Regions from separate parts of the Microbacterium sp. ZW T5_45 genome, predicted to be linked through region 2. Evidence: predicted binding sites of a transcription regulator. Region 2 holds the regulator's gene; each other region holds the start of a gene.
The links. Region 2 encodes HrcA, which represses chaperone genes, less so after heat shock. Its sites were predicted from a motif close to TTNGCACTCGNNNNNNNCGAGTGCNAA; they were not measured.
Positions count from the first base shown of each region.

Region 1: groES (co-chaperone GroES) is a predicted target of HrcA. The motif match lies at 2,055-2,081, and genes of this name have one in related genera.
Region 3: groL (chaperonin GroEL) is a predicted target of HrcA. The motif match lies at 5,515-5,541, and genes of this name have one in related genera.
Region 4: ACI3KS_RS14915 (Hsp20/alpha crystallin family protein) is a predicted target of HrcA. The motif match lies at 4,253-4,279, and genes of this name have one in related genera.

Region 1 is NZ_JBJDRJ010000001.1:52,698-59,951, forward strand. Features, by position in the region: gene ACI3KS_RS00275 (hypothetical protein) at 1-806, shown strand, start outside; gene ACI3KS_RS00280 (THUMP-like domain-containing protein) at 820-2,019, opposite strand; gene groES (co-chaperone GroES) at 2,169-2,465, shown strand; gene rarD (EamA family transporter RarD) at 2,639-3,574, shown strand; gene ACI3KS_RS00295 (ABC transporter substrate-binding protein) at 3,702-4,964, shown strand; gene ACI3KS_RS00300 (hypothetical protein) at 5,219-6,205, opposite strand; gene ACI3KS_RS00305 (ABC transporter ATP-binding protein) at 6,480-7,254, opposite strand, start outside; gene ACI3KS_RS00310 (ABC transporter ATP-binding protein) at 7,253-7,254, opposite strand, start outside.
Region 2 is NZ_JBJDRJ010000003.1:124,090-131,343, reverse strand. Features, by position in the region: gene lepA (translation elongation factor 4) at 1-616, shown strand, start outside; gene ACI3KS_RS02480 (DUF1990 family protein) at 620-1,105, shown strand; gene ACI3KS_RS02475 (DUF1990 family protein) at 1,173-1,826, shown strand; gene hemW (radical SAM family heme chaperone HemW) at 1,826-3,052, shown strand; gene ACI3KS_RS02465 (carboxylesterase/lipase family protein) at 3,042-4,463, opposite strand; gene hrcA (heat-inducible transcriptional repressor HrcA) at 4,534-5,562, shown strand; gene dnaJ (molecular chaperone DnaJ) at 5,600-6,715, shown strand; gene ACI3KS_RS02450 (16S rRNA (uracil(1498)-N(3))-methyltransferase) at 6,718-7,254, shown strand, end outside.
Region 3 is NZ_JBJDRJ010000004.1:118,190-125,443, forward strand. Features, by position in the region: gene ACI3KS_RS03165 (Gfo/Idh/MocA family protein) at 1-536, shown strand, start outside; gene ACI3KS_RS03170 (LacI family DNA-binding transcriptional regulator) at 546-1,541, shown strand; gene ACI3KS_RS03175 (DMT family transporter) at 1,594-2,505, shown strand; gene ACI3KS_RS03180 (nitroreductase family protein) at 2,502-3,038, opposite strand; gene msrB (peptide-methionine (R)-S-oxide reductase MsrB) at 3,053-3,457, opposite strand; gene ACI3KS_RS03190 (DUF2332 family protein) at 3,549-4,541, shown strand; gene ACI3KS_RS03195 (DUF3263 domain-containing protein) at 4,551-4,808, shown strand; gene ACI3KS_RS03200 (LytR C-terminal domain-containing protein) at 4,877-5,455, shown strand; gene groL (chaperonin GroEL) at 5,578-7,197, shown strand.
Region 4 is NZ_JBJDRJ010000032.1:6,221-13,474, reverse strand. Features, by position in the region: gene pheA (prephenate dehydratase) at 1-602, shown strand, start outside; gene ACI3KS_RS14935 (endonuclease domain-containing protein) at 939-1,883, shown strand; gene ACI3KS_RS14930 (methyltransferase) at 2,009-2,212, opposite strand; gene ACI3KS_RS14925 (LLM class flavin-dependent oxidoreductase) at 2,296-3,330, opposite strand; gene ACI3KS_RS14920 (DUF2795 domain-containing protein) at 3,441-3,668, opposite strand; gene ACI3KS_RS14915 (Hsp20/alpha crystallin family protein) at 3,765-4,187, opposite strand; gene ACI3KS_RS14910 (MerR family transcriptional regulator) at 4,314-4,616, shown strand; gene ACI3KS_RS14905 (cation:proton antiporter) at 4,653-6,395, shown strand; gene ACI3KS_RS14900 (dicarboxylate/amino acid:cation symporter) at 6,463-7,254, opposite strand, start outside.

The DNA of each region.
Region 1 (7,254 bases), on a different contig from region 2:
GCATCGGCGCGGGTTGGATGCTGTTCGCCCCGAAGGGCGACGACATCCCTCTGAGCTCCGCCGAAGCGGAGCGGCGCAGCGAACTGTCGAGCGGCGGGATCTACGATCCGGGATCCGTGCGGGCGATCGGACGCGACGACGACGCTCTGGTCTGGACCGCGACGAAGAGCGGCCCCGATCAGGTGTGCCTGATCCTCGACGTGGGGGAGCGTTCGCAGGCGGGCTGTGCGGATCCGGACTTCGACGTCAACATGGGCGGACTGAACGCGAGTCTGTCGGTCGAGGATCCGGATGCCGTCGAGGGAGGGACGTTCGGCGGCGAGATGGTGAATGCGTCCGGAGTGCGGGCGGCGAACGGTGAACTGGTCGTGGTGATCCAGCGCTGGAACTACGACAGCTCGTTCCTCTCGCAGTTCGAGGGGGCAGAGCGGGACCGGGCCGAGGCGCTCATCGACGAGGGTTACGAGCAGGGGCTTTCGATCCTCGGCTACTTCCGGAACGAGCCGGTGTGGTTCGCGCAGAGGTTCGATGACGACGCGGCGACCGCAGAGCGATGCCTGATCGTCGATGCCATCAGCGACGTCGGCAGCTGTGCGCCCGATGACGGCGACTACAGCTCCACCCTGGGGGTGACGACGGCGGACACCGACGGGACGGCGGCCAGCGTCGAGGTGGCCTTCACCCAGTGGGGCTCTCCGTATCTCACTATCACCGAGGGGCTCACGTCAGGGACCGGTGTGGTGACCGACACGCAGACGGGCGATCCGATCGAGATCGGGACACCGAACACTGACCCCGACGACTGAGCGCCGTGCGCGGTCAGGCGGCGGCCGACACCCGATCGGCGAGGATCGCCAGGCGGTCGTTCCCGATGCGCGCGAGGATCAGCGTCGCCGCGGCATCGCCCTTCAACTTCAGCTTCTTCCGGAACGCGGCCGGATCGATGTCGACCCCGCGCTTCTTGATCTCCACCGTGCCGATGCCCTCGCGCACGAGGACCGCGCGGATCGCCTTCGGATTCGCGGCCATCGTCTCGCGTACCCGGAACGACTGGACGAACGGGCTCGTGAGCGCGGCATCCGAGGTCAGATAGGCGATGCGCTCGTCGAGCATCCCGGCCTCCAGGCTGCGCGCCACGTCTCCGATCAACCGAGCCCTGATCACCGCGCCGTCGGGCTCGTGCAGGAAGGCGCCCAGCTCACGCACGGGCGCATCCTCGGCGTCCGCGGCTGCGGTCAGCTCCCACGAGCGCTCGCCGCGGATCACCAGGGCGGCCCGGCGCACGCCCTCGCGCGCGAGGGCTCTGCTCCAGACCACCAGCTCGACGACGCTGCCGTCCGCACTGACCCACTGGGCCTCGACGTCGTCGGGAAGCGCGTCGCGGTCGTGGGCCGGGCCGAGCTTGATGCCCGTCGGAGTCCGAGCCGCGACATCGAAGGCCCAGTCCAGCGAGGGAGAGTAGTCGTCGGCGGACACGCGCCGGGTCTCGCTGTGCCCTGACGTGCGGCGCGCAGGATCCATCCACACGGCGCCGCCCGGCTCGAGGCCGCCGAAGGCCGCTTCCGCCGTGGCATGCCGCACCTCGGCGCCGAACGGCGCGAGGTTGAAGCCGGCGATCGCTGCGGTGACCTCATCGGCGTCGACGGCGAGCACGTCGAGCCCCGCTCCGGCGAACGCTAGGGCGTCTCCACCGATACCGCTGCCGAGGTCGGCGACGCGCGCGAACCCGGCGCTGCGGATGCGCTGCGCATGGCGGGCGGCGACGCCGAGTCGGGTCGCCTGCTCGAGCCCTGCGCGGGTGAAGAGCATCCGCCCGGCGAAATCGCCGAACTTCGCGGTGGCCCTGACCCGCAGCCGCGCCTGTCCGACGACGGCCGAGACGAGATCAGGGGAGTAGCCGGCGGCACGGAGCCTCGAGACCGCGGCGGCGACCTCAGCGGTGGAATCGATCGGCCCCACGGCGTCGAGCAGGTCGAGCCCCTCAGGGGTGAGCAGGGCGCGCAGCTCGGACATCTCCACACGCCCAGCTTAGGCGCGCGCGATGTGACGCGCGGCTGGCACTCGCATTGCGTGAGTGCCAGCCGACCGCATAGACTGGATTAGCACTCTCGGGTTGAGAGTGCGAACACAAGTCTTTCGTGTCAGCGTCAAGAAAGAAGAGGTAGACCGTGTCGGTTTCCATCAAGCCGCTCGAGGACCGCATCGTCATCAAGCAGGTCGAGGCCGAGCAGACCACCGCGAGTGGCCTGGTCATCCCCGACACCGCCAAGGAGAAGCCCCAGGAGGGCGAGGTCGTGGCCGTGGGTCCCGGCCGCATCGACGACAACGGCAACCGCGTCCCGCTCGACGTCGCCGTCGGCGACCGCGTGCTCTACAGCAAGTACGGCGGCACCGAGGTGAAGTTCGGTGCGGACGAGTTCCTCGTCCTGTCGGCGCGCGACGTCCTGGCGGTCGTCGTCCGCTGATCCAGCGCGATATCGGGAAGGGCCCGGATGCTTCGGCATCCGGGCCCTTCATCGTTCCCGCATCCTCATCGACGAGGCCGTTCCGAGATGCAGGCCGGACGACCGGCATCCGATTCCTGCCATTCCCTCGCCCGCGAGCGGGGGCGTCGCGCAGCCGGGCATAGGGTTGTGCGGTGACCCCCGACGCCCCCGCCCGCAGCAGCCAGCCCGCCGGCATCGCCTACGCCGGCAGTGCCTATCTGCTCTGGGGCTTCCTGCCCCTCTACTTCATCCTGTTGGTGCCGACCGGCCCCTGGGAGGTCGTCGCCTGGCGGGTCCTGATGTCCTTCCTCTTCTGCGTCCTGCTGCTCTCGATCACCCGCGGCTGGAGGACGCTCGGCGCGATCATCCGCCAACCCAAGCTGCTCGGGCTCACGGCGCTCGCAGGCCTGCTCATCTACGTCAACTGGCAGGTCTTCCTCATCGGAACGCTCTCCGGCAACGTCGTGGAGACGAGCCTCGGCTACTTCATCAACCCGATCGCCACGGTGATCCTCGGCGTCCTCGTGCTCAAGGAACGCCTGCGCAGGCTGCAATGGGTGGCCATCGGCATCGCCGCGGTCGCCGTCACGGTCATCATCGCGTTCTACGGGAAGTTCCCGTGGATCGCACTGAGCCTGACCGCGTCCTTCGCGATCTACGGACTCATCAAGAAGCAGATCGGCCCCGCCGTCGACGCGATCAGCGGGCTCACGCTGGAGTCGTTCTGGCTGATCCCGATCGCCGTCGTGCAGCTCATCATCGTCGCGACGACCCCTGCGGGCATCACGATGGGGCAGAACGGGGCCGTGCACACCATCCTGCTGCTCGTCGTCGGAGTCGCGACCGCGGTGCCGCTGCTGCTCTTCGCCGCCGGGGCGCGCCGTGCGGATCTGACGGTGGTGGGAATGCTCCAGTTCATCGCCCCGATACTGCAGTTCATCCTCGGCGTGTTCGTGCTGCACGAGGCGATGCCGCCGGCTCGATGGATCGGATTCGTGCTCGTCTGGATCGCGATCATCGTCTTCGTGATCGACGTCGTCCTCGTCGCACGACGGGGAAGGGCGAAGGTCGAGTACGAGCCCGTCTGAGCAGGATCGCTCCCCGTCAGGATCGTTAGCGCACTGAAACCTCCGCGAAACCTGTCGCGTTCTAGGGTTAGAGCACTCGATCGTGGACGTGGACCTTCGTCCACGTTCCGTTACGTAAGGGAGCAACATGAATGCACTGAAGGGCTCGCGCGCCGCGAAGGTCTTCGCGGGAATCGCGCTTGTCAGCGCATCCGCACTCGTGCTCGCCGGCTGCAGCAGCACGCCGTCGGACTCGTCCACCGGTGACTCGGGAGGCTCGTCGGGAGCCGACCTCACCCTCAAGCTCGGATCACTGCTGCCGCAGACCGGGTCGCTGGCCTTCCTCGGCCCGCCCATGGAGTCCGGCGTCGGACTCGCGGTTCAGGAGATCAACGACGCGGATGCCGGAATCACCATCGACCTCACCGCCGAGGACGAGGGCGACACCGACACCAAGGCGTACGAGACGTCGATCACCAAGCTCCAGGGCGCCGGCGTCACAGCGATCGTCGGTGCGGCGGCATCCGGTGTCTCGAAGCTGATCCTCGACGGCAACGTCGCCGCGGGCATCCTGCAGATCTCGGCATCGAACACGTCGCCGGACTTCACCGACTGGGATGATGACGGACTCTACTTCCGCACCGCCCCGAGCGACCTGCTCCAGGGAGAGGTGCTGGGCAACCTGATCGCCGAGGACGGCGCGAAGTCGCTGGGCATCATCTACCAGAACGACGCCTACGGCACCGGACTGGACGCCGCGATCAAGTCGACGTTCGAGAGCACCGGTGGCGAGGTCGTCGCCGAGGCATCCTTCAACGTCGGTGACGCGCAGTTCGACGCCCAGGTGGCGACCATCGCCGCGGCGAACCCCGACGCGGTCGCGATCGTGTCGTTCGAGCAGTTCAAGACCATCGCTCCGCTGCTCGTCAACGCGGGTGTCTCGGCTGACAAGTTCTACATGGTCGACGGCAACCTGTCCGACTACGGTGACGAGCTGCCGGTCTCGCTCGAGGGCGCACAGGGCACGAAGGCCGGCCCCGCGCTCGCCGACGACTTCACCGAGCGTCTGCAGACGTTCTGGACCGGTGAGGGCAACGCCGAGGTCAAGGACTTCACCTACGCCGGTGAGGCCTATGACGCGGTCGTCCTCGTCGCTCTGGCGTCGCTCGCCGCCGGCTCGACCGAGGGTGCGGACATCGCGGCCAAGATGCAGGAGGTGTCGGGCGGTTCGGGCGACGGTGAGAAGTGCACGACGTTCGCCGACTGCGCGAAGATCATCAACGACGGCGGCACGGCCGACTACGACGGCTACTCCGGCGACGTGACCTTCGACGAGAACGGCGACCCCCAGGGCGCCTCGATCGGCATCTACAAGTACGGCGCCGACAACACCATCACCCGCGAGAACTGACACGGTTCACGACGGCCCCGGATGCGCGCATCCGGGGCCGTCGTCGTGTTCGCGGGCGTCCGCTGCGCGTCGTGTCTGGAGGGCGCGGCATCCGCATCGGTATCCGCATCCGTTTCCGTCGCCCATCCGCCGACGCCCCCGCCGGCCTACGACGCCCCTGCTGAGTCACGTAACTCAGCGGGGGCGTGGTAGGCCAGCGGGGGCGCGGGTGGGGCGTGAGAGTTCAGCGGAGCGTGGCGGGCGCGGCGAGATCCTCAGCCCGGCGGACGGATGCCGAACGTGCGGAGCCGAGCTCCCAGAGCATCCGCCGACGCGATATCGGTTGAGTCCCACCGCACCGTGCGCCAGCCGGTCACGCCACGGATCGCGTCCTCTCTACGCTTCTCCGCCAGCACGACCTCCTCGGCGCTCCGATCTGCGCGCAGTTCGTCGTCGATGTACTTGCCTTTACCGTCGAACTCGCCGAAGCAGCGCGCTCGCGGGAATCCGAAGTCGAGCCAGTAGTCCTCTCCTTCCGGGCCGACGACGTGGACCTGAAGTTCGGGTCGCATGAACCCGAGTCTGGCCAGCTGGAGGCGACTGACGCTCTCGCCGGGGAGTTGCGCGCGGCCGTCGGCGAACTCGATGATTTCGCGTGCCTTCCTGATGCCGCGAGCGTGCGACTTCGCCGCACGCTCCGTGAGCCGGGCGATCCAGGCCGCCGCGGCATCGGCATCCTGAACATGCCCCGTGACCGCTTCGGCTCGCAGCGCGGCGTCCGCTGCGGAGAGCGATGTCTCCGCTGGCGTCGTTCGGGCGAGATCGAGCAGGGTGCGGTCGAGCGACGTGCATCGGATGCCGTCGACCACGATGACGTCACTCGGGTCGAGAGCCACGTTGTGCCAGACCACGCCGGCAACTGTGCGGCCGTGACGTGACCCGGATATCACCGTGTGGACGCCCGTCGGCCGGAACCTCCAGAGCGGCAGACCATGGAGCACCGCTGCGGATGGCCCCCAGAACACCGGTCCCGGCTCCGCACAGTTGAGCTGAGTGGCGACGACCTCGACGAGATGTCGTCCCTCGCCCCACAGCTGGATCCAGTCGGAGTTCCAGACGTAGCGCCCGTTCCGGACGCGACGCAGGATGCCGTCGCGCACGAGGTTCTCGATGTCGCGCTCTGAGAGCCCGCGTTCGAGGAGGTCGGCCCGCGTCTCGAGCAACCCCTTCGCCTCGGTGAGATCGACTGTTCTTCTCGGCATCCGCCGATCTTCGTCGGTGCGGCGGCGCCGTGCGCGTTCTCCACAGGCCGCGTGGGTGTGTCGGGAGATCCGCGCACTGTGGACGGCCGGTCGCACTGCCCCGTCGCCCGTCCGCACGTCGACGCCCTCGCCTGCACGTCGACGCCCCCGCCTGCCTACGACGCCCCCGCTGATTCACGTGAATCAGCAGGGGCGTCGTAGCCCAGCAGGGGCGTCGGCGAACAGGTATGCGCGGGTGCGAGTGGGGTGGATGAGGGAAGGGAACGAGCGGCGCTCAGGCGGCGTCGGTGCCCAGCGTGCCGAGGTACAGCCCGATGACCTTCGGATCGTTCAGCAGGTCGCGCCCCGACCCCTCGTACGCGTCCTTGCCCTGGTCGAGCACATAGCCGCGGTCGCAGATCTGCAGGCAGCGGCGGGCGTTCTGCTCGACCATGATCGTCGTGACGCCCGCCTTGTTGATGTCCGAGACGCGGATGAACGCATCGTCCTGCCGCACGGGGGAGAGGCCTGCCGAGGGCTCGTCGAGCAGCAGCACCGACGGGTCCATCATGAGCGCGCGCGACATCGCCACCATCTGGCGCTCGCCGCCCGAGAGAGATCCGGCGCGCTGCTTGAGCCGCTTGCCGAGCTCCGCGAAGATGCTCGTGACGAACTCCAGTCGTTCCGCGAAGATCTTCGGATTCTGGAAGAGCCCCATCTGCAGGTTCTCCTCGATCGACAGCGAGGGGAACACATTGTTCGTCTGCGGCACGAACGCGACACCACGGCGGACGAGCTTGTCGGCCTTGAGACCGACGATGCTCTCGCCGTTCACGGTGATGTCGCCGCTGCGCACGTTGACCATGCCGAAGATCGACTTCAGCAGCGTCGACTTGCCGGCCCCGTTCGGGCCGATGATGCCGATCAGCTCGCCCTGACGGGCGACGAGACTCGCACCGTTGAGGATGTTGACGCCGGGCAGATAGCCCGCGTGCACATCGGTCAGCTCGACGACGACGCGGTCCTCGGGAGAGGCGGGTGACGCCGGGGTGGCCGGGATGTTCTCGCTC
Region 2 (7,254 bases):
GTCCGAGCCGATGGTGAAGACCGCGATCCTGCTGCCCAAGGACTACGTCGGCACGGTCATGGAGCTCTGCCAGTCGCGCCGCGGCACGCTGCTCGGCATGGAGTACTTCTCGGAGGAGCGCGTCGAGCTCCGCTACACGATGCCCCTCGGCGAGATCGTGTTCGACTTCTTCGATCAGCTCAAGTCGAAGACCCAGGGGTACGCCTCGCTCGACTACGAGCCGGCAGGACAGCAGGAGGCGGATCTCGTCAAGGTCGACATCTTGCTGCAGGGCGACAAGGTCGACGCGTTCAGCTCGATCGTCCACCGCGACAAGGCCTACGCCTACGGCACGCTCATGACCGAGCGGCTGCGCAAGCTCATCCCTCGTCAGAACTTCGAGGTGCCGATCCAGGCCGCCATCGGCGCCCGCATCATCGCCCGCGAGACGATCAGGGCGCTCCGCAAGGACGTGCTCGCCAAGTGCTACGGCGGTGACATCAGCCGCAAGCGCAAGCTCCTCGAGAAGCAGAAGGAGGGCAAGAAGCGCATGAAGATGGTCGGTCGCGTGGAGGTCCCTCAGGAGGCGTTCATCGCCGCTCTCTCCGGAGACGTCGAAAGCAAGGACAAGAAGTAGCAGATGCGTTCGCCGGCGTATTCGCGGGGAGTGACCGCGAATCCGATCGCCGACGTTCCTCGTGGACTCCGCGTCGACGAACTGTCGACCGCCGTGCCCGCATCGGCGCGTGATGCCGTCGGCGCGCTCATCGGCTCCTGGGAGCTCAACAGACGCGTCGGCTTCGACACCCCGTCGACCCCTCCCGTCCTCGGTGCCGACGGTGTGCTGTCACGGCGTGTGCTCGGCATCCGATTCGACGCGCCGGTGCGGGTCTTCCGAGCGGATCCGCACGGTCTCGCGTACGAGACCCGACCCGGGCACCCGCTGTACGGCGAGGAGACCTTCGTCGTCGCGGAGGGGCGCTTCACGGTCCGCTCGATCTCACGGCCCTCGACGTTCCTGTGGTGGATGCTGACGCCGGCGCTCCGTCTGATGCAACGTTCCGTGCGTCGCGATTACGTGCGGGCGGTGGAGGCGGAGATCGCCGCGCAGCAGCGCGCTCGCTGACCGGGATCGGCGGACGAGGGAGACGCGGAGGAGGGTTCGTCCAGGGAACCTGAGTAGGCTGGAGGACATGCGGCGCGGGACTTTCCGAGACGACACGGTTGACTATGCGGCCGTGGGTGCGACCCACGCGCCCGATCTCATGCAGTATCCGCCGGAGCGCAGTATTCCGGCCGAGAACTCCTGGCGGATCGGCAGTGGCGCTGAGCGATTCCAGTCGGCCGGCGAGTCTCTCCTCTCCTGGACCGCTCAGCGCGCGGCCGGTCTGAGCGTGACGGACGTCCGTCCTGCGCCGGGACCGACCTACGCCGGTGTGAGCTTCGATGCCGAGGGCACTCCGATCGCTCCGAGCAAGAGCGAGGTCGAGCAGCGCTTCGATGCCGAGGGCATGCCGTTCGTCGGCCCCGGCATGACCCTGCGCGTGCACGGTCGGGTCGGCGGAATGCGCGCCGACGCCGAGCTCCGCGTCATCTCGGTGACAGAGGAGAAGCGTCGCATCGGTTTCGTGCTCGGCACCGTCGACGGTTCGGTCGTCAGCGGTGAGGAGTCGTTCGACATCGAGTGGCGCGAGGACAACGACGAGGTGTGGTTCACCGTCCGTGCCTTCGACGCGCCGAACTCCCTCCTCTACCGACTGGTGCCCGCACTCGTGAAACGCCGCCGCAAGGAACTCTTCGCCCGTTACCTCCGTGCGATCTCTCCGCTGTACGCGACCCCCGTCTGATGGCGGGACCCCTGCCGCTCGGCGACCCTGCGCCGACCGACGGCGCTCTGCCCGTCGACCTGCCTGTCGATCCGACCCGGCCCTTCTCTGCGTACCTGCACATCCCGTTCTGCCGGGTGCGCTGCGGATACTGCGACTTCAACACGTACACCTCCGGCGAGCTGCGCGGTGCGCGGCAGGAGGACTACGCCGAGACCCTCACGACCGAGATCGACCTCGCCCGCCGGGTGCTCACGGATGCCGGAGCGCTCCGCCCCATGGACACGGTGTTCTTCGGCGGCGGAACCCCGACCCTGCTCCCCGCGGGCGATCTGGCGCGGATGCTCGACGCCGCGGCATCCGCATTCGGGCTGGCTCCGAACGCCGAGGTCACGGTCGAAGCGAACCCCGACACGGTCACGCCCGAAGTCGCCCGCGTGCTCGCGGATGCCGGAGTCACCCGTCTGTCGATCGGCATGCAGTCGGCGGTGCCGCGCGTACTCGCCGCTCTCGATCGCACGCACCGCCCCGAGAACGTGCGCACGGCCGTCGATGCGGCCAAGGACGCGGGTCTCGCCGTCAGTGTCGACCTCATCTACGGCGCTCCGGGAGAGTCGCTGGGCGACTGGGAGGCATCGCTCGATGCCGCGCTGGCGCTCGAGTCCGATCACATCTCCGCGTACGCGCTGATCATCGAGGACGGCACCAAGCTCGCTCGTCAGATCCGTCGCGGCGAGGTTCCCGCGCCGGACGACGATCTGCAGGCCGACATGTACGAGCTGCTGGACGCGCGACTCAGCGCGGCAGGATTCGACTGGTACGAGATCAGCAACTGGGCGCGGCCCACTGCGGAGTCCGACAATCGCTCGCGCCATAACCTCGCCTACTGGCGAGGCAACGACTGGTGGGGTTTCGGCCCTGGGGCGCACAGTCACGTGGCCGGCCTGCGCTGGTGGAACGTCAAGCATCCTGCCGCATACGCTCAGCGTCTCGCGGCCGGCGAGTCGCCCGCGGCGGGCACGGAGCGCCCTGACCCGCAGGCGCACATGCTCGAGCGGGTGCTCCTGGAGAGTCGGCTCGCCGAGGGCATCGCGGTCGCCGACCTTCCGGCGGGGAATCGCTCGCGGGTCGCCGGGCTGATCGCCGACGGCCTCGTCGATGCGGCATCCGCGGTGCGTGGACGCGTGCGGCTGACCCTCAAGGGCCGCCTGCTCGCCGACGCCGTGGTGCGCGAGCTCACCGACTAGGCAGCAGATCCACGATCTCGGAGCGCCGTTGCGGCATCGTGGCGCTCTCGATGTCGAACACGCGCGTCATGCCTTCGGTGCCGAAGACCGGCCACCCCGGGTCACCCGTCTTCACGTAGGCGATCCAGGAGGCGTGCATCTCTGCGGCCAGTCGTGTGGGCGCATCGGGGCCGGTCAACCGCCTCGCCTCGTCGTCATCGAGACGGTCGAAGACGAACCCCAGCTCGAGGGCGTGCGCGGCGCGCAGATCCCGAACGGGGCTCGGCCAGGCGAACTCGTAGACGTGGGTCGACGTGGGGCGTGCGGCGGCGAGGCGGGAGAGGGGAGCGCGCAACAGGATGTCGGTCGCGAGCTGTCCGAACACCTCGCCCGTGGTTGCACCGGGGAACGCCGATCTGACGGCGGTGACCGCGCGCCCGGGGATCCGTAGGGCGAGACGTGCCAGGAGGAGTTTCAGACGGCTGATCCCGGCGAGCGACTCCGGAGGGAACCACAGCCGGTACTCGTCCGTGTTGGAGCCGATCAGCACGGGCGTATCGATCGACCCCAGCACCTTGTGCGGCGACTGCGGGAGGCTGTCCTGGTCGATCGCGAGCTGGAACCCCGGAGCACCGCCGAGCGGCGAGGACCCGGCGGCCTGATCCCGACGGGCGTCGAGCAGGGCATCCGGCGGCATGCCGAGGAAGGACCCGCGGTCGGCGCTGACACCGAGACGCTTCGCCAGCTGCTGCGTCACCCGGCCCGCCTTCTCGGGTGATTGCGCGTCGAGCGGCCCGGATTCGATGATCGCGCGGGCGATCATCGGTCTCGTGTCGTCTCGTGCGAGCAGGGCCGCCACGAGTGCGCCGCCGGCGGATTCGCCCATCGCGGTGATCGCCGACGGATCGCCGCCGAATGCGGAGATCTCGCGGTGCACCCACTCGAGTGCCGCCGCGACGTCGCGCAGACCGAGGTTGCACGGCGCGTCGTCCAGCACCGAGAAGCCTTCCGAGCCCAGTCGGTAGTTGACGGAGACGAAGACGACGCCCGCGCGCGCGAAAGCAGCTCCGTCGTAGAGGGGGAGCGCGGCGGTTCCCCGCTCGAGGGCACCGCCGTGGACCCACAGCATCACCGGCGCGCCCGAGGCGTCGACCGGGGCCCAGACATTGGCGGTGAGGATGTCGTCGCCGGGGATCCGCACCGAGCCCAGCAGCTCGCCGATCGCGCCGCCATAGGGGCGCTGCGGGGCAGTGGGACCGAAGGCATCGGCGTCCCGCACTCCCTGCCATGGCGCGACGGGCTGAGGTGCACTGAAGCGGTTCCGCCCGAACGGAGGTACGGCGTAGGGGATGCCGAGGAAGCGCCGGACGCCGTCGTCCTGCACGCCGCGGACGGTTCCCGCGGCGAGCGCGACGGTGGGCCGTGGAGTCATGGGCGCCATCCTAGGACGTACGCGATAGGATTGGCACTCTACGGGTTCGAGTGCCAGGCGGGAGGATCAGATGGTCACGGAACGAGGCCTTCAGGTGCTCCGGGCGATCGTGCAGGACTACGTCGAGACGCACGAGCCGGTCGGCAGCCGCACGATCGTCGACAGATACTCCTTCGGGGTGTCGGCGGCGACCATCCGGAACGACATGGCGCTGCTCGAGGACGAGGAGCTCATCACGGCTCCGCACACCTCGTCCGGGCGCGTTCCGACAGACAAGGGCTACCGGGTCTTCGTCAATCACCTCGCGCAGTTGCGACCGCTCACGGTCGCCCAGCGCAGCGCCATCGAGTCGTTCCTCACGGATCCTGCCGATCTCGACGACCTCATGGCCCGCACGGTGCGCGTCCTCACCCAGCTCACGGGTCAGGTCGCCCTGGCGCAGTACCCCTCTTTCGCCCGCGCACACCTCACGCACCTCGAACTCGTCGCGCTCGCGCCGAACCGTCTGCTGATCGTGCTGGTGACCGATGCCGGCGGCGTGTCCCAGCGGATCGCCCTTCTGCCTGTCGAACTCGACGAGGCGGACGTCGCCGTCCTGCGTGCCCGCTTGTCGGCGCTGATCACCGGACGAGCGGTGAGCGACGCGTCTGATCGTCTGCAGACGCTGCTCTCTGACGACACGACGACGGATGCCGCGCTGCGCTCGCTCGCCGTCATCGTCTCCGAAGAGCTCGGTCAGTTCCGCCAGGAGCGCCTGGTGATGGCGGGAGCGGCGACGCTCGCGCGACGCGAGCAGGACTTCCGCGGCAGCATCCATCCTCTGCTCGAGGCGATCGAGGAGCAGGTGACGCTGCTGCGGCTGATGAGCGAGATGGAAGCCGACGCTCACGGGCTCGCTGCGAGCATCGGCACCGAGAACGCCCCGTTCGGGCTGGGTGAGGCGTCGATCGTCGCCAGCGATTACGCCGCCCCGCACGGGACGGCACGGGTCGGCGTCATGGGCCCCACCCGCATGGACTACCCGAGCAATCTCGCGGCAGCACGGGCGGTCGCCCGTTACCTGTCGCGGATGCTCGACGAAGACGAGGCGAGCCGCTGACGCGGTCGCCGCACACCACACACTGAGAAGGGCCACCGTGGCGGATCACTACGAGGTTCTCGGGGTCTCCCGAGACGCATCGACCGACGAGATCAAGAAGGCGTATCGCCGTCTTGCGCGACAGCTGCACCCGGATGTGAACCCGGGCGAGGACGCGGCCGAGCGCTTCAAGCTCGTCACCCACGCCTACGACGTGCTCAGCGATGACGACTCCCGCCGCCGCTACGACATGGGCGGCGGAGACGGCGCGGCGGGCAACTTCGGCGGATTCGGCGGATTCGGCGACATCTTCGAGACCTTCTTCGGCGCCGCACAGGGCGGAGGCCGGGGAGCACGTCCCCGATCTCGCCGCGAGCGTGGACAGGATGCGCTGGTGCGCGTCACGCTCGATCTCGGCGACGTCGTGTTCGGTGCGCATCGCGACATCGAGGTGGACACAGCCGTGCTCTGCGAGACGTGCAACGGCTCGTGCTGTCAGGAGGGCACCTCGCCCGTCACCTGCGACATCTGCGGCGGATCCGGTCACGTGCAGCGTCAGGTGCGCAGCCTGCTCGGCAACGTCGTCACCTCGCAGCCCTGTGGGACCTGCGAAGGGTACGGAACGACCATCCCGTACCCGTGCGGCACCTGCGCCGGCCAGGGGCGAGTGCGCTCGCGTCGCACCGTGTCGCTGGACATCCCCGCCGGCGTCGAGACGGGTCTGCGGCTCCAGCTGCCGGGTTCGGGCGAGGTCGGCAAGGCGGGCGGTCCGAACGGCGACCTGTACGTCGAGGTGACGGTCAACCCGCACCCCGCCTTCAGCCGTGACGGAGACGATCTGCTCGCGACCCTCGAAGTGTCGATGACCGATGCGATCCTCGGCACGGAGACCACGATCACGGGACTCGACGGTGAGGTGGACCTCGAGATCCGTTCCGGCGTGCAGTCGGGCGATGTCCTCACGATCAAGGGACGCGGCATCACTCCGCTCCGCGGCACGCAGCGCGGTGACCTCCGCGTCGGCGTGCAGGTGGTGACCCCGACGCGCATCGATTCGGCACAGCGCAAGCTGATCGAGGAGTTCGCGAAGAAGACCAAAGCTCCGGCCCCGCAGCTCGCGCAGTTCCAGCAGGGTCTGTTCTCGAAGCTCCGCGACCGCTTCCGCTCGCACTGACCATGGCGCTCCACTTCCTCGTCGAGGACTCGACGCACGCTCAGGTCGACGGGCTGGTGTCGCTCACGGGTGCCGAGGCCAAGCACGCCGCGGTCGTGCGGCGGCTGCGCGTGGGCGAGACCGTGACGATCGGCGACGGAGCAGGAGTGTGGCTGACGGGAGTCGCAGAGGAGGTCGCGCCGGCCCTCGTCGACGTGCGGATCACGGAGCGCACGGTCGTGGCGGCCGCGTCGCCGCGCATCGTGCTCGTGCAGGCCCTGGCCAAGGGCGACCGCGACGAGCTCGCCGTGCAGGCGGCCTGCGAGCTGGGGGTCGACGAGATCGTGCCCTGGCAGGCCAGCCGCAGCGTCTCCCGGTGGGAGGGCGCGAAGGCGACGAAGGGACGGGAGAGGTGGGCGACCATCGTGCGCGAGGCAGCCAAACAGGCGCATCGCGCGTGGGTGCCTTCCGTCTCGGAGCCCGTCACGACCGTGCAGCTCTCGCGGCGCGCGGCCGACGAGCGGATGCTGCTGCTCGACCCGACCGCTCCCACGCGGCTG
Region 3 (7,254 bases), on a different contig from region 2:
CGGTGATCGTGGACTACGCCCGAGGCGCGACCCTCGACTACAGCCTCAACGCCCATTCGCCGTGGGAGGGGTACCGGGTGGCGGTCAACGGCACGAGAGGCCGTGCCGAGCTCACGGTGGTCGAGCGCGGCGCGCTCCTCGTCGACGCTGCGGGGCGGATCCGGGTCGTCGACCCGAGCGCCGCGGAGGATGCCGTGACGGCGGAGACCGGGAGACCGGTGGGTGAGCACCTCGTCGTGCAGCGCCATTTCGAGAGCGCGCGGGAGATCAGCATCCCGCGCGCACGTGGCGGCCACGGCGGTGCGGACGACGCGCTCATGGCCGATGTCTTCGACGCGCCGCGCGCCGATCCGCTGGGACGCGCGGCGACCTGGCACGACGGCGTTCGCGCGCTCGCCGTCGGCGTCGCGGGGAACCTCTCCCTCGCCGAGGGCTTGCCGGTGCGGGTGGACTCCCTCGCCTTCGGCCCGGCCGTGGATGCGGTCGTGCCCGCCCTCGACACGGCGCTCGTGGGCGCCGCCGCCCCGCACGAATAGACTCGCGTGATGCCCACTCGACCCACCGTCAGGCTCAGCGACGTCGCCTCCGTCGCCGGGGTCTCCTTGGCGACGGCGTCCAAGGCGCTGAACGGCAGTCCGCTGGTCTCCGCAGCGACGAGAGAGCGCGTGCGCGAAGTGGCCGAACGCCTCGACTTCCGTCCGAACGCGCTCGCGAAGTCGTTCGCGTCCGGGCGGAGTCAGGTCGTGGGCGTGCTCACCCACCGCGCGAGCAGCAGCTTCGCGCGCATCGTCGTGATGGGCGCGATCCTGGAACTCGGCGACCGGGAGCGGGCCGCTCTCGTCTTCGACGGTCGGGTCCAGGTGCAGCAGGAGATGACCGAGAGCATCCATAAGCTGCGGGCACGGCGCATCGACGGACTGCTCGTCGTCGGCTCGAGCAACCGCACCCCTACGCCGTCGATCTCACATCATTTCGACGTTCCCGTCACCTACGCGTACACCTCGTCGGACGATCCCCAGGACACCGTGTTCCTCCCCGACGACGAAGAGGCAGGGTACCTCGCGACCCGGCATCTCCTCGATCGCGGACGCACGCGCATCGTGCACATCACCGCGGATCGGCAGAGTGTGCCGACGCGGCGGCGCGAGGCGGGGATGCTCCGCGCGCTCGACGAGGCAGGACTGTCGCCCGTGAGCACACTGCACGGCACATGGCGCAGAGAGTGGGGCGTGGACGCCGCCGACATCATCCTGGAGCGGGCGGACGAAGTGGATGCCGTGTTCTGCGGCAACGACCACATCGGCTTCGGCGTGCTCGACACCCTGGCGGCGCACGGCATCCGCGTCCCCGATGACATCGCGGTGATCGGCATCGACAACTGGGAGGAGGTCATCGTCGATCAGGAGCCGCGCCGGCTGACGACCATCGATCTCGATCTCACCGGGCTCGGCCGTCAGGCCGCCGCCGTCGTCTCCGGTGAGACCGCCGCGGAGGGGGAGACCCTCATCGCCCCCGCGCTCGTGCAGGGGCCGTCGACCTGACCCGTTCGGGTATCGTCGACAGGTGACCCGCCCCCGTTCCCTGCCCGCGCCCGTGGCGATCGGGGGAGCGGTGGCCATCGGCGTGATGACCGCGATCCAGGCGCGGATCAACGGCGTGCTCGGCGTCGAGATCGGCGACGGGATCGTGGCCGGGTTGATCGCGTTCTCGGTCGGCCTCGTCGCGTTGCTGCTCGTCGTCGGCTGCCTGCCATCGGCGCGAAGCGGGATCGTCAGACTCTGGACGGGCGTTCGGAGCGGAGGGATCCCGCCGTGGATGCTGCTCGGCGGCGCCTGCGGTGCGCTGACGGTGTCGTCGCAGGGTCTGACCGCAGGGATCCTCGGCGTCTCGCTCTTCACCGTCGGACTCGTGGCCGGGCAGAGCCTCCATGGCCTCGTGCTCGATCGGATCGGTTTCGGCCCCGCGGGCGTGGTCGACGTGACCCCGGGGCGGGTCACGGGCGGCGCCCTCGCGCTCGTCGCTGTGGGTGTCTCGCTCGGGGGTGACGTGCTCGTCCATACCCCGCTGTGGATGCTGGTGCTGCCCTTCGCGGCCGGGGTGGGCATCGCCTGGCAGTCGGCGACCAACGGACGTCTCGCGCAGCGCGTCGCGTCGCCGTTGAGCGCGACCGTGACGAGCTTCTTCGTCGGCACGCTCGTGCTCGCCGTCGCCGCGACGATCAGCGTAGTTTCGCGGGGCGTGGTCATGGCGCTTCCCGACGAGCCGTGGCTCTACCTCGGCGGCCTGCTCGGTGCCGCCTACATCCTGCTGGGCACGCTCGTCGTCGCGCACACCGGCGTCCTGCTGATGGGTCTGGGCTCCGTGCTGGGCCAGCTCACGACGTCCGTGGTCATCGACCTGCTGTGGCCGACGGACTCCGGCCCGGCGCTCTGGCAGATCGTCGTCATGGTGGCGATCGCCGTGCTCTCGGTCGTCGTCGCGCTGCCGCGCCGACGCCGACGCTAGTCCCTCTTCTTCGCCTTCTTCTTCGGCATCCGCGTGACGAGCTTGCGTGCGTCCACCGGCTTGCGCCGCCCCGGCCCTCTGCCGGCCGGCTTGCCGCCGACGTACAGCCACCCCAGCAGCTCCTCGTCCTTCGACAGGCCGTGGGCCTTCGCGACCGCCTTGGCGCGGGTGTAACTGCCGGTACGCCAGAACACGCCCCAGCCCGCCTCGTCGAGCAGCAGGCTCAGCGAGTGCGCGACCCCGGAGGCGACGGCCTCCTGCTCCCACCTCGGCACCTTGCTCTTGCGATAGCTCACGACAACGGCGATGAGCAGGGGAGCGCGCAGGGGTTTGCTCGATGGCGACTTGTCGCCCTCGGCCTTGGCGATCGCCGCGGCCAGGACCTCCCGGTCGGCGCCACGGAGCTCGATCAGGCGCCACGGACGCAGCGACGAGTGGTCGGCGACCCGGCCGGCGGCGGCAACGTAGTGCAGCAGCTCCTCGCGCGTCGGCGCGAGTTCTGTGACCTTGGAGAGCGACTGGCGCGAGCGCATCGCCTCCAGTGCGGTCACGACGCGTCCGGCGTGAAGGTGAGGGCGACGGAGTTCATGCAGTAGCGGTCGCCGGTCGGCGTGCCGAATCCATCGGGGAAGACGTGGCCCAGGTGCGAGCCGCAGTTCGCGCAGCGCACCTCGGTGCGCACCATTCCCAGGGTCGTGTCCTCGATGAGCTCGACGGCCTCCGGTCGGATCGACTCGTAGAAGCTCGGCCAGCCGCAGCCGGAGTCGAACTTCGTGCCGCTCTGGAACAGCTCGGCACCGCACGCTCCACACGTATAGAGGCCGGCGCGCTTCTCATCCAGGAGCTCGCCGGTCCACGCACGCTCGGTCGCCGCCTGGCGGAGCACGGCGTACTCATCGGCGCCCAGTTCGTCGCGCCACTCTTCTTCGGTCTTGTCCACGCTGTAGGCCATGCCTCCATTCTCGCCCCTCCGCAGGGGGTGCGGCGCTCCGGGGGCGCCCCGTTCTGCAGGGGTGCGTCGTCTCCCGCGCCAGAATGGATGGATGACGGATGAGGTACGGCATCGCTACGCACGGTTCGCTGCGGAAGAGGCGCCGGGACGCAGCGAGCTCTACGCCGAGTGGGCGCGCGGGGTCCGCGATGACGTCGAGGTGCAGGCTGTGCTCGCGCGCATCCCGGAGAACCGCCGACAGCCTCCGCTCGTCTTCGCCGTGACGCGGATGCTGGGCGCACAGCTGACCGCTTTCGACGATTGGCGCGCCTTCGTGCTCGCGCACGCCGACGAGATCGTCGCCGAGTGCTCGGCCCGGCGGCTGCAGACCAACGAGCCGCTCCGACTGTCGCCGCTGCTGCCGGTGCTGAGCGAGATCGACGGCCCGATCGCGCTGCTCGAGGTCGGCGCCTCCGCCGGACTCTGCCTGTATCCGGATCGCTACTCGTATCGGCTCCGCGGTGCGGACGGGGAGCTTCGGGCGTCGCTGGACCCTGCGGACGGGCCGTCGACCGTCGTGCTGGAGAGCACGGTCGCAGGGACGATGCCGGCGCTGAAGCTGCCTGACATCGTCTGGCGCGCCGGCATCGACCTCGCCCCGCTGGATGCGCGGGTCGAACGCGATCGACGCTGGTTGCAGGGACTGATCTGGCCGGGTGAGGAGGGGCGCGAGCAGCGCGTCGTCGCGGCGCTGGACATCGCGGCATCCGATCCGCCCATCCTCCGGGCGGGCGATGCCCTGGATCGGCTCGACGCGCTCGTCGCCGACGCGCCGGCGGATGCGACGCTCGTCATCACGACGCCGGGGGTCCTCGTGCACATCCCGCGAGAGGCGCGAGAGGCGCTCGTGCGCCGGATCCGCGAGCTCGATGCCCGGTGGATCACGATCGATCCTCCGGCGCTCCTCGACATCTGGGTCCCGCCCGTCGACCCTGGGTCCTGGCCAGGTTTCGTCGTGGCACTCGACGGATGCGTCCGAGCCGCTGCCGACCCGCTCGGGCGCACCTGGGAGTGGCGTGCCGGCGTCGAGCCGCAGGCGACCTAATCTGAAGCCATGCACGGTGAGATGGGCGAACGCGAGCGGGCGATCCTCGCGCTGGAGACCCTGTGGCCGCGGCACAGCGGCGCCAAAGAGGAGGCGATCCGCGCCCAACTGGGCATGAGCGCGGCTCGGTACTACCAGCTCCTCGGCCGCATCATCGACTCCGAGAGCGCCCTCGAGTACGACCCCATGCTGATCGGACGCCTGCGTCGCCTCCGCGACTCGCGAGCGGCGAGGCGCAGCGCACGGGCCCCCGGTTTCGTCGCGTGATCGGTGCATGTCCCATCGGACGGTGGGGCGGAGGCGGGCGCACAGGACCGTGCCGCTAGCATCGAGGGGTGCCCAAGCCCACCCGTGATCGATTCGACGACGTCCCCCGTTCCTCCGGGCGGATCGGAGCGCACCGCGCCGAAGCCCCGGGGATGAACGGCTGGCTCGTCCTGCTGTGGTCGTTCGTCGCCGCGCTGGTGCTCATCATCGTCGGCGTCTTCGGCTCCCTCGTGATCATGGGTCGTGTCTCGCTCTTCCCGGAGGCCGTGCCGTCGTCGACCCCGACGCCCACCGAGACCGGCGTTGTGGACACCTCGTACTCGGTGCTGATCCTGAACGCCTCACCGGACGAGGGCCTCGACGAGCAGATGCGGGATCTGCTGGTCAACAGCGGCTGGGCGGCGGACGTCGTGTTCGCGAGCGACAGTGCGAGCCAGGACTTCGCCACGACGACCGTGTACTACATCGATGCCGAGGACGAGCTGGCGGCGATCGGGCTCGCGAACCTCATCGGCGGTGCCGAGGTGGCGCAGAGCGACTACTACGCGGATCAGAACAGCACGGACCAGAAGCAGCTCACCGTCGTCATCGGCGTCGACCGTGCGACCACGACGGAGGATTCGGGCGAGGAGAGCCCCGCGTCCTGACCGTGTGACGCGCCCCTCCGCGCGGCTTGCACTCGAGGGTGCCGAGTGCCAGAATGGCGTTAGCACTCGCTCACTGTGAGTGCTAAACCCAACGTCTACGTCCAGGAGGGACGACAAAACTCATGGCAAAGATCATCGCTTTCGATGAGGAGGCCCGCCGCGGCCTCGAGCGCGGCCTCAACATCCTCGCCGACGCCGTCAAGGTGACCCTCGGCCCGCGTGGTCGCAACGTCGTGCTCGAGAAGAAGTGGGGCGCCCCCACGATCACGAACGACGGTGTCTCCATCGCCAAGGAGATCGAGCTGGACGACCCGTACGAGAAGATCGGCGCGGAGCTCGTCAAGGAGGTCGCCAAGAAGACCGACGACGTCGCCGGTGACGGAACCACCACCGCCACGGTCCTCGCCCAGGCCCTGGTCCGCGAGGGTCTGCGCAACGTCGCAGCCGGCGCCGACCCCATCTCCCTCAAGCGCGGCATCGAGAAGGCCGTCGCGGCGATCACCGAGGAGCTGCTCGCCAGCGCCAAGGAGATCGAGTCGAAGGAAGAGATCGCGGCCACCGCATCCATCTCCGCCGCGGACCCCGCGATCGGCGAGCTCATCGCCGAGGCGATCGACAAGGTCGGCAAGGAGGGTGTCGTCACCGTCGAGGAGTCGCAGACCTTCGGCACCGAGCTCGAGCTCACCGAGGGCATGCGCTTCGACAAGGGCTACCTGAACCCCTACTTCGTCACGGACCCGGAGCGCCAGGAGGCTGTCTTCGAGGACCCGTACATCCTCATCGCCAACCAGAAGATCGGCAACATCAAGGACCTGCTGCCGGTCGTCGACAAGGTGATCCAGGACGGCAAGGAGCTCGTCATCATCGCCGAGGACGTCGAGGGCGAGGCTCTCGCGACTCTCGTGCTCAACAAGATCCGCGGCATCTTCAAGTCGGTCGCCGTCAAGGCTCCCGGCTTCGGCGACCGTCGTAAGGCCCAGCTGCAGGACATCGCGATCCTCACGGGCGGCCAGGTGATCACCGAAGAGGTGGGCCTCAAGCTCGAGAACACCACGCTCGACCTCCTCGGCCGTGCGCGCAAGGTCATCGTCACCAAGGACGAGACCACGATCGTCGAGGGCGCTGGCGAGGCCGAGCAGATCGAGGGTCGCGTCACACAGATCCGTCGTGAGATCGACAACACCGACAGCGACTACGACCGCGAGAAGCTTCAGGAGCGCCTCGCGAAGCTCGCCGGCGGCGTCGCCGTCATCAAGGCGGGCGCGGCCACCGAGGTCGAGCTCAAGGAGCGCAAGCACCGCATCGAGGACGCCGTCCGCAACGCGAAGGCTGCCGTCGAGGAGGGCATCGTCCCCGGTGGTGGCGTCGCGCTGATCCAGTCGGGCACCAAGGCTCTGAACGGCCTGTCCCTGACGGGTGACGAGGCGACCGGCGCGAACATCGTCCGCGTCGCGATCGAGGCTCCCCTCAAGCAGATCGCGCTGAACGCCGGTCTCGAGCCCGGCGTCGTCGCGAACAAGGTCGCCGAGCTGCCCGCCGGCCAGGGTCTGAACGCTGCCACCGGTGAGTACGTCGACCTGCTCAAGGACGGTATCATCGACCCGGCCAAGGTCACCCGTTCCGCTCTGCAGAACGCGGCTTCGATCGCCGCGCTGTTCCTCACCACCGAGGTCGTCGTCGCCGACAAGCCCGAGAAGGTCGCGGCTCCGGCCGGCGACCCGACGGGTGGCATGGACTTCTGATCCACCCACGACGGGCTCCGTCCCGTCGACAGGATCAGAGAATCCACTCGGTTCGCT
Region 4 (7,254 bases), on a different contig from region 2:
CGCAGTGCCACGGCTGGCTCGGTGCGAACCTGCCGCAGCATTCGCATGTGCCGGCGGCGAGCAACGTCGCCTCGGCGATCGGCGTTCTCGACGGGTCGCTTCCCGCGCAGGCCGCGATCGCCCCTCCCGGGATCGTCAAGCACTACGACGTCGACGTGCTGGCCGAGAACATCGGCGACAACACGCAGGCGGTCACGCGTTTCGTGCTCGTCACCCGTACGACGCCGTCTCCGGAGCCGACAGGTGCCGACAAGACCTCGCTCATCGTCGAACTGCCGCACGACCACCCCGGTTCCCTGCTCGAGATGCTCGAGCAGTTCTCGACACGCGGCATCAACCTGTCGCTCATCGAGTCGCGGCCGATCGGTGACGAGCTCGGCCGGTACCGCTTCGTGATCGATGCCGATGGGCACATCGAGCACGAGCGGATGGCGGATGCTCTGCTCGGCATCCGCCGGTTCAGCCCGCGTGTCGTGTTCCTCGGGTCGTATCCGCGCGCCGACCGTCAGATCGTCCAGTATCCCGAGCGCTACGCCGACGACGTGTTCGTCGAGGCGCGCGACTGGCTGCGCGGCATCCTCTCGGGCGCGCCCGAGTCCTGAGGCCGTCGTCCCGGTCTGTCACGCTCCAGACGCCCCGGCCACCACGCTTCCTCGTGCAAGGTGATGGATCAAAAGCGCCGCTGAGCAGGGCATCTTGGGTGCGTTTCTGATCCATCGTCTCCCGCTCGGCAGGTACCCACCTCGGCCAGCCAGCGGTGATGGATCAAGAGTGCTGCTGACCGGTGGATGCTGGGTGAATTTCTGATCCATCGTCCCGTATTCGAGTTGCGCGCGGGACTCGTGCACAGGGGTGCATCGGAGCGGGTTCTCCCCAGGTCATGAGCCGGACGCCCTGAACAGCGGATGCCGCGTCGCACGCCTGCGGGAGCATCCGGTATGCGACATCGAATAGCGCTCCCCGCGGAACTCGGCGATCACTTCAGCGTCAAGAAGGCGTCGACGCTGGGCCTCGGGCGCGCGCGAGCGGATGCCGCAGACCTGGAGCGACCCTTTCACGGCGTGCGATCGATATCGGCGCCCGACACCTTCCGTGCGCACGTCGACTGCTATGTTCCCCGATTGCGGCCTGGGCAGCGCTTCGTCGGCCGGACCGCGGCCCGCATCTGGGAATTACCGCACCCGACGCCATGGTGTACCGACGAACCGCTCCAGATCGCGGTGCCGCAGGATCAATCGCCGCCGCGGACCTCTGGTGTCGAGGGCCGGCGTCTGCGCACCGAGCGCGCACAGACGTGGATGCTCGGGGATGTACCGGTCGTGGACCCGATCGCCGCGGTGCTCAGCAGCGCCGGTGAACTGACAGAGACCGAGATTGTCATCCTGTTGGACGCGCTGATCTCGGACAGCTCGAACTATCCGGGGCGGGACAACGTCCGCTGGCCGCGGGTGACCGGCGACGTCGTCGTCGAGAGAGTCGCGCTCTGGGATCGTTTCGCAGGCAGCAGTCGTGTGAAACGGGCCATCCCGAGAATGCGACCGGGCGTGGAGTCGCCGAAGGAGACCGAGACCCGACTCCTCCTCGTCGACGGCGGTCTTCCGGAGCCGGATGTGCAGTACGTGGTCCGGAAAGAGGGACGGTTCGTCGCCCGGGTCGACCTCGCCTACCCTCGCTGGCGGATCGCGATCGAGTACGAGGGTGACGGTCATCGCCGCGATCGATCCCAGTGGCGGCGCGACATCGCTCGTCAACGGGCGCTGGAGGACCTTGGCTGGATCGTCATCCGCCTCACGCAGGACGACCTCGACGATCCGAGGGCGTTCGTGGCACGTGTCCGTCGAGCCGTGGTCCGCAGAGGCAGCCTGGCCCAGGCGACACGATGATGGATCGAAAATGCCGCTGCCCGGCCGGTCTCCGCAACACTCTTGATCCACCACCGCACCCGCGGACAAGGCGGGCGCGTGCCCGCACGGGTCGAGACTGCGAGGCGGCCCGGGCGCCGCCGGGATCAGTGCTCGCGGAACTCCGGGCGAGTGCTGCCCGGCCGCATCCGCACGTGCAGCGCTCCCTTCGCGGCCTCGAGCGTGGGGTAGCTGCCGGCGACGGCATCCGCTCCAGCCATCGTGACGGTGTAGCCCTCGTCATCATGGCGGATGCTGCCGACGACGCCGTTCGATCCGTACGCGACCCACAGAGCGCGGGTGGTGGTCATGCTCATCATCGAGCCCCTTCCGTGTGAGGCCGACGCTACGCCTGTCCGCTGCGGAACAACAGCCCTTCGCGGGCGTGGCGCGCTCAGGATGCGGCGGCGATGAGCTCCAACGTCTGCGCGCGGCCGGTCGCGGCATCGAGCGGCTCCGATTCGAGCGCCCCGGCGACAGGGGAGAGCATGACCTCGTCGACACCGTGGCGCTCAGCGAAGGCAGCGATCTCGGTGGCGACCGACTCACCGGTTCCGACGAACCACCGTTCGCGCGCGGCCGTCACGACCTGCTGGGTCGCGGCATCCGGTTCGGCGGCCAGCGCCTGCTCGACCGTCTCCAGGGCGATGAGGGGCTGGTTCAGACGCAGACGAGCCATCATCCGCAGCTGCGGCAGGGCGCGCGCCTCTGCCTCCTCCTGTGTCGGGGCGGCGACGACATTGACGGTGAGGAACGTGCGAGGCTCCGGGTGCTCCTCGCTCGGGGTGTAGTTCGTGCGATACAGATCGAGGGCCCGCTCGAGACCCTGGCCCGAGAAGTGGTTGGCGAAGACATAGGGCAGGCCGTGGGATGCTGCGAGCTGAGCCGAGTAGTCGCTCGAGCCGAGCAACCAGATCTCGGGAGCCGCGGTCGCCGCGGGCGTCGCGCGAACGGTGTACTCGCCGCCCGAGGTGAAGCGCAGGGTCGCGCCCTCGGACGAGAACAGTGCACCGATGTCCTGCACATGGCGTGGGAACTGGTCGACGTCGCTCGTGGTGCCCGAGCCCCGCAGCAACTGCGTGATGACGGGATCGCTTCCGGGTGCGCGACCGAGCCCGAGGTCGATGCGCCCTGGCGCGATCGCCTCGAGTGCGGCGAACTGCTCGGCGACGATGAGGGGAGCGTGATTCGGCAGCATCACGCCACCGGATCCCAGACGGATGCGCGAGGTCCGGGTCGCGGCTGCGGCGATGAGCACCGGGGGAGTGGTCGACGCGACGGCAGGCATGTTGTGGTGCTCGGCGAACCAGTACCGTCGGTACCCGAGTCGGTCGGCGGTCTCGGCGAGTCCCAACGAGGCGGTGATCGCCTCTGCGCTGGTCTGGCCGGAGCGGACGGGAACGAGATCGAGTACCGAGAGAGCAGTCACCCCGGATCCAACGCGCGGGGAGGACGAGCAATTCCCGTCCTCCCCGTCTCGCGTGTTCACACGGAGTCCGGCGCGTGTCCGCCCCGGGTGCGTGTCCGCCCGGGGCATTGCTACGCGGGGATCGGTTCCCGCGTCGCGAGCGTATCGGCGAGCGATCCGCGCGCGATCCGGTAGCGGATGCGCCACGCCGCGCTGAAGCTCTGATCCGGCAGGTCGGCGAGGCGTGCGAGATCCTCGCCGCGCAGACCATCGCGTCGCGCCTCGCGCAGCAGGTCGTCGCGAGTCGCGGGGTATTCCATCTGCAGAAGGAACCGGTCGAGCTCGGGGGAGAGGGACATGGGAAGCTCCTTTCGTGTCTGAGGGTGTCCCGGGTGCGTGGGCGCCCGGAGCAGATCGTCCGGGCGCCCACAGCGGGTCATTCGTCGATCAGGGTGTCATGCGTCGATCGCCTGCCGCTGCTCGGAGGTCTCGACGGTGATCCGACGCGGCTTGGCCCGTTCGCTGACGGGGATGACGACGGAGAGCACACCGCTCTCGTACGTGGCGCTGATGCCATCGAGGTCGACGCCCTCGCCGAGCGTGAACTGGCGCAGGAACGAGCCCGCCCCGCGTTCGCGCGCGAGCCAGCGCACGCCTTCACGGGAGTCGGCGGTGCGCTGGGCGCGGATCGTGAGCTGCGAGCCGTCGAGATCGACGTCGATGGATCCCGGGTCTGCCCCGGGGAGATCGGCGTGCAGGATGTACCGGTCTCCATCGCGGAAGAGGTCCACGGGCATGAGCCGCGGTGCGCGAACGGAGTCCAGCACGCTCGCGGTGAACCGGTCGAGCTGACTGAACGGATCGAATGACAGTGCCATGAGGGTCTCCTTTCGTGCGGCCCCGAGGGGCGGATTTGGGGTGGAGATTATCTTCTCCACGTGCTGTAGATTTTTTATAGAACGAGCGCCAAGAAGAATGCAAGTCAGACTAAGGAAACTCCCAGCATGACGAATCGAGACTCGCGTACCCCGCTCTACGGCATCGCCGTCGCGGCCCAGTTGGTCGGCCTGCCCGAGGCGACGCTCCGAAGTCTCGAAGCCCAGGGTGTGCTCGCGCCGGCTCGCAGCACCGGAGGCACGCGCCGGTACAGCGACGACGACATCGATCGGCTGCGCCGGGTGAACGACCTCCGCGCGGAGGGTGTCAACGTCGCCGGCATCCGTCTCGTCCTCGATCTGCAGGACGAGAACGCCGGGCTGCGTGAAGCCGCCGAGGCGCCAGGCTCCGAGAACCCCCGCCAGGACTGACCAGTCCCTCGGCGTGAGCGCCGTACTGTAATGGGCATGGATCCGGAGCTCTTCTACATCCTCGTGGGCAGCGTCGTCGTGGCGGCGATCGCGCGATGGCGCGGGTGGCCGGCACCCCTGCTCGTCACCGTCGTCGCTCTGGGAGCATCCTTCCTGCCGTTCGTGCCCGATCTCGATATCGACGGTCACGTCCTGCTCAACATCGTCCTGCCTCCGCTGCTGTACTCGGCGGCGCTCGACGTGTCGTTCGTCGGTTTCAAGCGCAGCCTGCCGCAGATCCAGCGGCTGGGGATCTGGCTCGTGCTGCTCACGACTTTCGCCGTCGGCTTCGTCGCCTGGCTGATCCTCCCGGCACTGACGCTGCCGGGCGCGCTGCTGCTGGGCGCGATCGTTGCCCCTCCGGATGCCGTGTCCGCAGCAGCGATCGGACGCAAGCTCGGCCTGCCCCGACGCATCATGAACGTGCTGTCGGGCGAGAGTCTCATCAACGATGCGACCTCGCTGACGCTGTACCGGGTGTTCGCTCTTCTGCTCGCCACGAGCGCAGTCGGCACAGGCAGCGTGACCGTGTGGGACGGCGTGTGGCAGTTCATCGTCGCGGTGGTCGTCGGTGTCGTGATCGGTCTCGTCTTCGGCATCGGCGTGCACCAGCTGCGGATGCGCATCAACGACGCGGTCGTGATCGGCACCTTCGGGCTGCTCGCTCCCTTCGGTGCCTATGCGATTGCTGAGCATCTGAACGGTTCCGGCGTGCTCGCGGTGGTCGCCATGGGGATCTACGTCGGTTTCAACTCCCCGCGCACGGATTACACGACCCGGCAGCAGGAGGCGCCGCTGTGGCTCTCGGCCGATCTTCTGCTGGAGAGCTTCGTGTTCGCATACATCGGACTGCAGTTCCCGCGCGTGATCAGAGATCTCGGCGACGAGTCGGTCGGACACATCCTCTTGCTGTCGGGAGCGGTGCTGCTGGTCGTGCTGCTCGTGCGTCCGCTGTACGTCTATCCTGCGAACGCATGGGCGAATCGGCTCGACCGCAAGCGACTGGCGCGATGGGATCGCAGCGTCGAATCGGGGGAGTTCGACAAGCGTCGCAGCCGATCGCGCCGGTGGCGTGATCAGAGCGCCTCCGAGTTGCGCACGCAGATCGTGCGCGAGCGGATGTCGGGACTCCAGCTCACCTGGAAGGACAACGCGGTGATCTCCTGGGCAGGCATGCGCGGAGTGGTCACTCTTGCCACTGCACTCGCCGCGGCCGACCTCGCGACGCTCGGCACCGAGGCATCGCATGCGATCGTCGTCGTGGCCTTCATCGTGACCGTCGGCACTCTTCTGCTGCAGGGACTGACCTTGCCGTTGCTGATCAGACGTCTCGGGATCGCCAGCGATGACGAGCACGAGGAAGACGCCCAGGCGCTCGCCGCCGTGCAGGCCAAGACGCGTGAGGCGGGCAAGGAGTACATCGCCGCGCAGCGCGTGGAGTGGGAGAAGAAGCACGGTCCGCTCGACCTGTCGTTCTTCGACGCGTTCGCGAAACGGTTGTCCCGGGTGGAGAAGGACACCGATGAGGCGCAGCATCAGGTCGAGCAAGCTGCGTCTCGGCCGTCTTATGACGACCTCGCGGCGCTGTCGCGGGGCTGGCTGCAGGTGCGCCGCGAGATCCTGCTCGCCGAGCGTGACGCCGGCAACCTCGACGAGGAGGTCATGCGCCAGATGCTCGCCGCGATGGATGCCGAGGAGCTGTCGCTCGACACCCGCGGCGAGATCCGTCGCGTGCGCTGACGGCGTCAGAACGCAGAAGAGCGCCTCACCCGCGGGGGATGAGGCGCTCTTCTGCGTTCGAGCGAGGTCAGCTCGTGGTGACCGGCTGCCTGCCGGTCGCAGCATCCGCCTCGGGAGCGTCGTCGTCGGAGTCGTCCGAGTCGTCGGCGAAGGGCAGGCCCTTGCGGGGCGCGTTGTAGAGCTCCTCATCGAGGATGCCCTCGCGCTTGGCGACGATCGCGGGAACCAGCGCCTGGCCCGCGACGTTGACCGCGGTGCGGCCCATGTCGAGGATCGGGTCGATCGCGATGAGCAGGCCGACGCCGGCGAGCGGCAGCCCGAGCGTCGACAGGGTGAGCGTGAGCATGACGATCGCGCCCGTGGTGCCGGCGGTGGCGGCGGAGCCGACGACCGAGACCACAACGATCATGATGTACTGCCACCACTCCAGCTGGATCCCGAAGAACTGGGCGACGAAGATCGCGGCGATCGCGGGGTAGATGGCGGCGCAGCCGTCCATCTTGGTGGTCGCGCCGAGCGGCACGGCGAACGAGGCGTACGAGCGGGGCACGCCGAGGTTGCGCTCGGTCACGCGCTCGGTGAGGGGCAGTGTGCCGATCGAGGAGCGGCTGACGAAGGCCAGCTGCACGGCGGGCCAGACGCCCGAGAAGTACTGGCGGATGCTCAGGCCGTTGGTCCGGACGATCACGGGGTAGACCACGAACAGCACGAGCGCGAGGCCGATGTAGATGGCGATCGCGAACCAGCCGAGCGAGGCGAGCTTCTCCCAGCCGTACTTGACGACCGCGGCGCCGATGAGGCCGAAGGTGCCGAGCGGGGCGATGCGGATGATCCACCACAGCACGCGCTGGATGACCTT